Linked DNA regions of Blastopirellula sediminis. The protein of the gene in region 2 binds, or shares a complex with, the protein of the main gene of each other region. Links are inferred from orthologs where the notes say so. Each region holds a gene or a part of one and is shown on either strand. Other genes may lie near its edges.

Evidence for each region.
Region 1: the proteins of LOC68_RS24015 (region 2) and LOC68_RS08270 are in contact, whole or in part, in a crystal structure (PDB 5UE9), measured with the Lactococcus lactis proteins. The link is inferred for Blastopirellula sediminis from one-to-one orthologs. Residues at the interface, in WP_023189152.1 of Lactococcus lactis: Leu4, Gln5, Ala47, Ser48, Met49, Leu50, Leu51, Arg52, Arg53, Met95, Leu98, Arg223, Met224, Ala225, Cys226, Ile228, Gly229, Ala230, Cys231, Tyr232, Ala233, Val235, Glu236, His237, Asn243, His244, Ala245, Lys247, Glu250; in WP_025017116.1 of Lactococcus lactis: Gly25, Phe27, Phe29, Glu32, Tyr33, Lys35, Tyr36, Lys48, Phe56, Thr60, Pro61, Arg62, Val63, Ala64, Glu65, Thr66, Ala67, Ser68, Gly69, Met70, Ile74, Gln77, Pro223, Glu251, Phe274, Ala275, Pro277, Phe278.

Annotation. Positions count from the first base shown.
Region 1 is NZ_JAJKFT010000004.1:1,117,637-1,120,811, reverse strand. The notes cover bases 1-2,859. They hold LOC68_RS08270 (dihydroorotate dehydrogenase), read right to left. Parts: upstream 1,978-2,859; coding sequence 1,024-1,977; downstream 1-1,023. Other genes in these bases: LOC68_RS08260 (HU family DNA-binding protein), read right to left, coding at 2,513-2,859; LOC68_RS08265 (hypothetical protein), read right to left, coding at 2,141-2,359; trpS (tryptophan--tRNA ligase), read right to left, coding at 13-981. Also shown: more of HU family DNA-binding protein, read right to left, coding at 2,860-2,935.
Region 2 is NZ_JAJKFT010000010.1:3,029,631-3,032,946, reverse strand. What follows is about bases 218-3,217. They hold LOC68_RS24015 (dihydroorotate dehydrogenase electron transfer subunit), read right to left. Parts: upstream 2,159-3,217; coding sequence 1,277-2,158; downstream 218-1,276. Other genes in these bases: LOC68_RS24010 (pseudouridine synthase), read right to left, coding at 2,155-3,217; LOC68_RS24020 (hypothetical protein), read left to right, coding at 868-1,266; LOC68_RS24025 (DUF1559 domain-containing protein), read left to right, coding at 218-764. Also shown: more of DUF1559 domain-containing protein, read left to right, coding at 1-217; more of pseudouridine synthase, read right to left, coding at 3,218-3,316.

The DNA.
Region 1 (3,175 bases), on a different replicon or contig from region 2:
TCCCCTGCCCTGTTACGCCGGCATCAGCCCGCACGCCTCTTGAGCGCGACGCAGAACCGCGCCCGCTTGTTTGCGAGCGGCGGCGGCGCCATCTCCCAAGATTTCGCGAACCTTGTCCGGCTGCGCGGCCAGCTCTGCGCGTTTGGCGCGAAACTCGCCAAAGTATTCGTCGGCGGCGTCGGCCAACGCCTTTTTGACATGACCGTAGCCGAAGCCCCCTTTGTTATAGAGGTCGGCCATCTCCTGAAGCGCTTCCGGCGTGGCGAACAAGCGGAACAACAGGAAGAGATGATCGGTCTCCGGATCCTTCGGATCTTCCATCGGCCGAGAGTCGGTGACGATCCGCATGATCTTCTTCCGCATCGCTTTGGCGTCTTCGAAGATGCCGATCGTGTTGTCGTAGCTCTTCGACATCTTCTCGCCGTCGGTGCCGACCACCTTGGCCGACGCGTCGAGCAGCTTCGCCTGCGGCAACACAAAAACTTCGCCGAAGTGATGGTTGAAGCTTTGAGCCAGGTCGCGGGTCACTTCGATATGCTGCACCTGGTCGGCTCCGACCGGGACAATGTTGGCGTCGTACGCCAAGATGTCGGCCGCCATCAGCACCGGATAGGTGAACAGCCCCGCGCCGGCGTTGATTCCACGAGCGACTTTGTCTTTGTAGGAAACGCAGCGTTCAAGCAGTCCCATCGGCGTGCCGGTCATCAGAATCCAGCAGAGCTCGGAGACTTCAGGCACGTCCGACTGCAGGAAGAGACTCGCCTTGTTTGGATCGAGGCCAAGCGCAAGCAGATCCAGCGCCGCGTCACGCGTGTTCTCTTCGAGCTGCGTTTTATCGCGAACCGTCGTCAGCGCGTGGAGGTTGGCGATGAAGTAGTACGACGCTTCCTCATTCTGCAGGTCGATGTACTGCCGAATGGCGCCGAAGTAGTTCCCCCAGTGGAATCTTCCGGTGGGCTGAATGCCGGACAAAACGCGCATGATTCACGTACAGCGAGTAAAGGATTGGATATAGAAACTACGTTACGCGACCGGCGAGCCGACCACGTTTGGCGCCGGCTGCGGCGCGGTCTGGATCGTGCCGATGATCTCTTGGACCGACGAAGCGCCAATCTCGGCGAGCGCCCCAGGCAACTGATCGAGTATTCTGGTCGACACCGTCGGATCGTTGAAGTTCGCCGTGCCGATCTGCACCGCGGTAGCGCCGGCGACCAGGAACTCCATCACGTCGTCGATCGTGCCGATCCCGCCGATGCCGATGACCGGGATCTTCACCCGCTGGGCGATCTGATAGACGCAGCGGAGCGCAACCGGCTTGATCGCTGGACCGCTCAGACCGCCCATGATGTTGCCGAGCAGCGGCTTGCGACGTCGCCAATCGACCGCCATGCCGAGCAGCGTGTTGATCGCCGAGATGCCGTCGGCGCCCCCGTCTTCGGCCGCTGCGGCGACGTCGGCGATGCGCGCGACGTTGGGGGTCAGCTTCGCGAGAAGCGGCTTGGTGCAATGCTGGCGAACGCCGGCGATCAATTCGCGGCAGCTTTCGGGACAGATGCCGAAGTCGACCCCGCCGCTGACGTTGGGGCAGGAGATGTTCAGTTCGATCGCGGCGACTTCGTCATACTGCGACAAGCGAGCCGCCATCTGGGCGAACTCTTCCGAGGTGCGACCGGCGATGCTGACGATGGCCGGCGAACCGAGCGAGCCGAGATAGGGCAAATGATGGGCGATGAACGCGTCGATGCCGTCGTTATCGAGCCCGATCGAATTCAAGAGACCAGCGGTCGTTTCGATCGTTCGCCAAGGAGCGTTCCCCGGCCGTGGAGCTTGGGTGATGGTCTTCGGAACGATGCCGCCGAGCCGGCCGACATCGACCATGCCGGCCATTTCACGCGCGTATCCGAAGGTGCCGGAAGCGACCAGAATCGGGTTTGCCAGTCGCAGAGAACCAATTTCGACCGACAAGCTGGCAGGCATGGGCAGAGACATCAACAGACCAAGGGGATACGGATCAAACGACGAGCGTTCATCCTATCCCCTGGGGCGTTTAGCGACAATGCGGCGCCATAGCGCGCGGCTCCCCTGTCGGGAGACGCGCTCACGCTTTGCTACGCATATCCGCAAGCCGCGTATTCACGACTTAGATGATGCCGCCGTGGGTACGGTAAGGCTTCATGTGGCTCGGCTGATCGAGGAACCAGATGCGTTCCCATTCGTCGAGCACGGTGCGCAGATCTTCCGACGTGTAGAGCAATTGGTTGGTACGACGCGCGGGGTCGGCCGAGTAAATCGGCACGAAGCAACCGACGTTCGCCATCAAAGTGACGCCCAACAGGGCGCTCAGGATCAACTTGCGCATTGCATTCCTCCATGAAGCAGTGGCTCCGCAGGACTCCAAATCGTCCTACGGTTCCGACAAGCGTGATTTGTTTTGCGCAGCCGCGACTCCAATCACGGCAAACGCTTATACAGATAGATCTTAGAACGCGTCAACGTAGGACGCGCCGATTGATCAATGGTCGAAATCGCCTTGCGGGGGGGCGAATGTATTGGTTGGGGGTTCAGGAGACTGGTTAGAGGGGCTCGGTGAGCCGCCCATCATATCCAGGTTACCCGAGGCCATCGCTTCGGCCTCTTCGCGGCGACGTTCCGCTTCTTCCATTTGGCGGACGCGTTCTTCCATCTCCTTACCAGGCTTGAAGGTTACGACGAATTTCGACGGAACATAAACCTTCTCGCCGGTACGCGGGTTTCGCGCTTTGCGAGCCGCACGCTTTTTGACTTCAAAGACGCCAAAATTTCGCAACTCGATTCGACCATCTTCCACCAAGGTATCAACGATGGCATTGAACGTCTTTTGGACGATTTCCTTGGTTTTCAGCTGGGTGAGACCAATTTCTTCTGAAATCGTCTTCACTATCTCTTTCTTGGTCACGACGCGGCTCCTGATCGAGTTTTGCGGGCCAACCAAACGACCCCAACGTCGCTCCAAGTGTAGGTGTCATAAGCACTAGAGTCAAGATCAATCACGACTTAGGCGAATTCTCTCGCCTAGATCGTCACGTCACAACACGAAAAATCGTTCGCGTTTGGGACGTGGGAAAATCTTAGTAAGTTTCGATTGTCAAAGAGCTTACGAGCCAAGTGATGACTCGGGGCGGACCTGCAAAGCCGT
Region 2 (3,316 bases):
CGCCGGGGAAAAATCGTCTCGACGAAGCGGCTACCGTCGGCAGTTCGATCAACGGCCCCAGCGGGCGATTTCTGATCGACATCATGCGAACGCCGATTCCGACGCTCGTTTGTCCTTCCGACATCGGCGGGCCCTACATCGACCCGATCGTCTCGCAAGGAGGCAACGGTCTCCTCTTCACCACCAGCGGCGCAACGTCGCCGAACGACTCGACCAACCCTGCAAAGGCGAACTACGCCGGCTGCGCTTCGTCGATCAAGATGCATGGAGCCTGGTGGGCGCCGCCGATCAACTGGCCGGGCCTAACGCCGCAGTTCAACGGCGTCTTTGGGATGGACGAAGTGATTCGCTTGCGTGACGTGCTTGATGGCACGACCAACACGTTTCTCGCCGGCGAACGTGCGACCGCGATTCGCGAACCGGCCGGCATCGACGCGCCGGATGATGACGATTCAGTCGCCGGAGGGCTTTGCAAATGTGCCGGGGTCAATCCATACGGCTTTCCCAACGACGGCGCGTTTCCATGGTGGTCGACGCAGGCCTTGGGCAGCGTCGGCTATCCGCTGAACAACGCCGTCTACTCGCTCTGGTGCAAAGGGGGCTTTAACAGCCATCACCCCGGCGGCGTGCAGTTCGTCTTTTGCGACGGCTCGGTTCACTTCATCTCCGAGACGGTCGACCACAAGCCGGACGAATACGTCGACAACAACGTGCTAGAGAACCTGGCGAATCGACAAGACGGATTCGTCGTCGGTCAATTCTAAGTTCGCCCGTGAAAAGTCTCAGGCGCCCTGCTGCGAAGATCGCGCCGTGCGCCTCCTCGAAACACGCACATCGCCCACGGCGATCTTTCAGGAGACCCAATCGATGAAACGTCAAATCATCGCGCTACTGCTCGCTGCGTTTCCGCTGATCGGCTGCCAACCGGCTGGTCCTAGCAACATCGCCGAAGTGACCGGCATCGTCACCGTCGACGGCAAACCGGCCGACTCGGCGACGATCACCTTCGCCCCGGCTCACGCAGGCAAGTCGTCATTCGGCCGCACCGACGACGCTGGTTACTATCACCTGGTCTACACCACCGACATCCAAGGAGCGCTGATCGGCGAGCATACCGTCACCATCGCCAACGAGCCGCCGCCCGGTCAGGCCCGGCCGGCTGTGATGGTTCCGCGGCAGTATGGGAGAGCGGGCAAGTTATCCGCCAACGTCGCCGCGAATCAGAAGAATCAGATCGACTTTGCGTTAACGACCAAAGCGAAATAACGCGCGGTCGTTACCACTCGATCTTTTCGGATGAGAAAATCGGACCTTCGACGCAGGTCCGTTTGTAGTCCCAACTGCCGTCGTCCTGGCGAACCTTGGCGACGCAGGTGAAACAGATGCCGATGCCGCAAGCCATCGGCGTCTCGAGCGAAACCCAGCACGGCACGTTCCGCTCGGCGGCGATCTTGCTGACCGATTCCATCATGCGCTCTGGTCCGCAGCACGCGATCTGCACGCCGGCGGTCGACTGGTCGAGCGTTTCATTCAGCAAGTCGGTCACCAGGCCATGATGCCCGGCCGAACCGTCGTCGGTGCTGATTTTGACGTCGATGCCGCAAGCGCGGAAGTCTTCGACGCCGGCCAGATATTCAACCGAACGAGCGCCGTAGCACATCGTCACTTTGCCGGCCGCGGCGCCTTGTCGCGCCGGATTGCCGTACGCCTGACGTCCGAGATATTCTTTGCCGAGCGCGACGAACGGGGTTTGACCGATGCCGCCGGCGACCATGATCAAGTGATCGACCTGCTCACCTGGGAAACCATTGCCGAGCGGACCCCAAGCTTCCAGCCGCTGTCCCGGCTTGAACGAGGCGAGCTTGCTGGTCATCTTGCCGTGGACCAGGTAAACGACGTCGATGCCGATCGCCGCGCCGCTGCCGTCTCGATAGACGTCGTACATCGCCAGCGGTCGACCCAAGAGCGGATCTTGCATGTCGGCCAGACGAAGCATGACGAACTGTCCCGGCGTGATCCGCGCCGCCAGATCAGGACAGGCGAACCGGACGCGAAAAGTATCGCGAGCCAATTGGACGTTCTCGACCACTTCGGCCGTCAGTTGGACGGCTTGGTCGGCATAGTACGGAGCGTGGAGCGGGTTGCAGTTGTCGTTCACTTGCGGCGCTTCGTCTTCTTCTTATTGAATGTCTGTTTCTTCGCGTCCGGGTTTTTGACGTACTTGGTGCGAACGCTCCCCCGTTTCGTCTTACGACCACCCTTCGCCGTCTCGTCGGCCGAGCTCTGACCGTACGTCATCTTCTTCTTTTTGGGCGCCCCTTTCTTGGGACCACCCTTTTTCGGCCCGCCTTTTTTCGGACCGCCCTTAAAGCCGGTTCCCGTTTTGGCGAACTTCTTTTTGGGAGGAGCGCCGGCCCGTTTGGGCGCCGCCTTCTTCTTCGCGGGACCTCGACCTTCCGAGAACCAGCCCATTTCCGAGATCGGCCGGCCTTCGTCATCGTCGTCGTCATCATGCGAGCCGAACGATTCGGAGAAACCACGGCTCTTCGCCGGACGACCGCCTGACTTGTCAAACGAACGTCGCTTCTCCGGAGGCGCCGACGACTTGCCGTACGAACCGCTGCGGCTGTCGCCGCCGATCGTCTTGCCGTACTTGCGCGGTCGTTCGTCCGTTTGCTTGGGGCGCGACGAACGTTCCTCCGAGTGCTTGGGGCGCGACGAACGCTCCTCCGAGTGCTTGGGGCGCGACGAACGCTCTTTCGACGCAGGCCCCGACGATTTGCGCGGCGGCTTTCCGGTCGGACCGCTTTGCGTTCGTTCTCCGCCACGAGCAGGTCGCGGGGCAGGCGACTTCTTCGGCTTGCTGCCGGGGCCGCCGAACGCGGCGTCGCGAAGCGCCTTCACCTCAGCGCTCTTTAGTTCGCGGAAGGCGCCTTCGGGCATTTCGCCCAACCGGAGCGGGCCCATCGCGATGCGCTTCAGTCGCAAAACCTTGTGGCCGATCTTCGCCATCAAGCGGCGGATTTCGCGGTTCTTCCCTTCGTCGAGGATGATCTCGAGCGAGGTGCTTTGTTTGTTCTTGCGCTTGAGGCTGACGCTGACCGGTTTGACGAAACCTTCGGCGAAGTGAATGCCGCGACGGACCTGCGACAAGGCGTCTTGCTCGGGATGGCCCGCCACTTCAACGCGGTAGGTCTTTTCGATTTCGTAGCGCGGGTGAGCCAGGCGGTTCGCCAGTTCGCCGTCATTGGTGACGACGATCAGCCCTTCGCTGGCACGGTCGAGCCGCCCGATCGTGAACAGACGGACGTCTTGC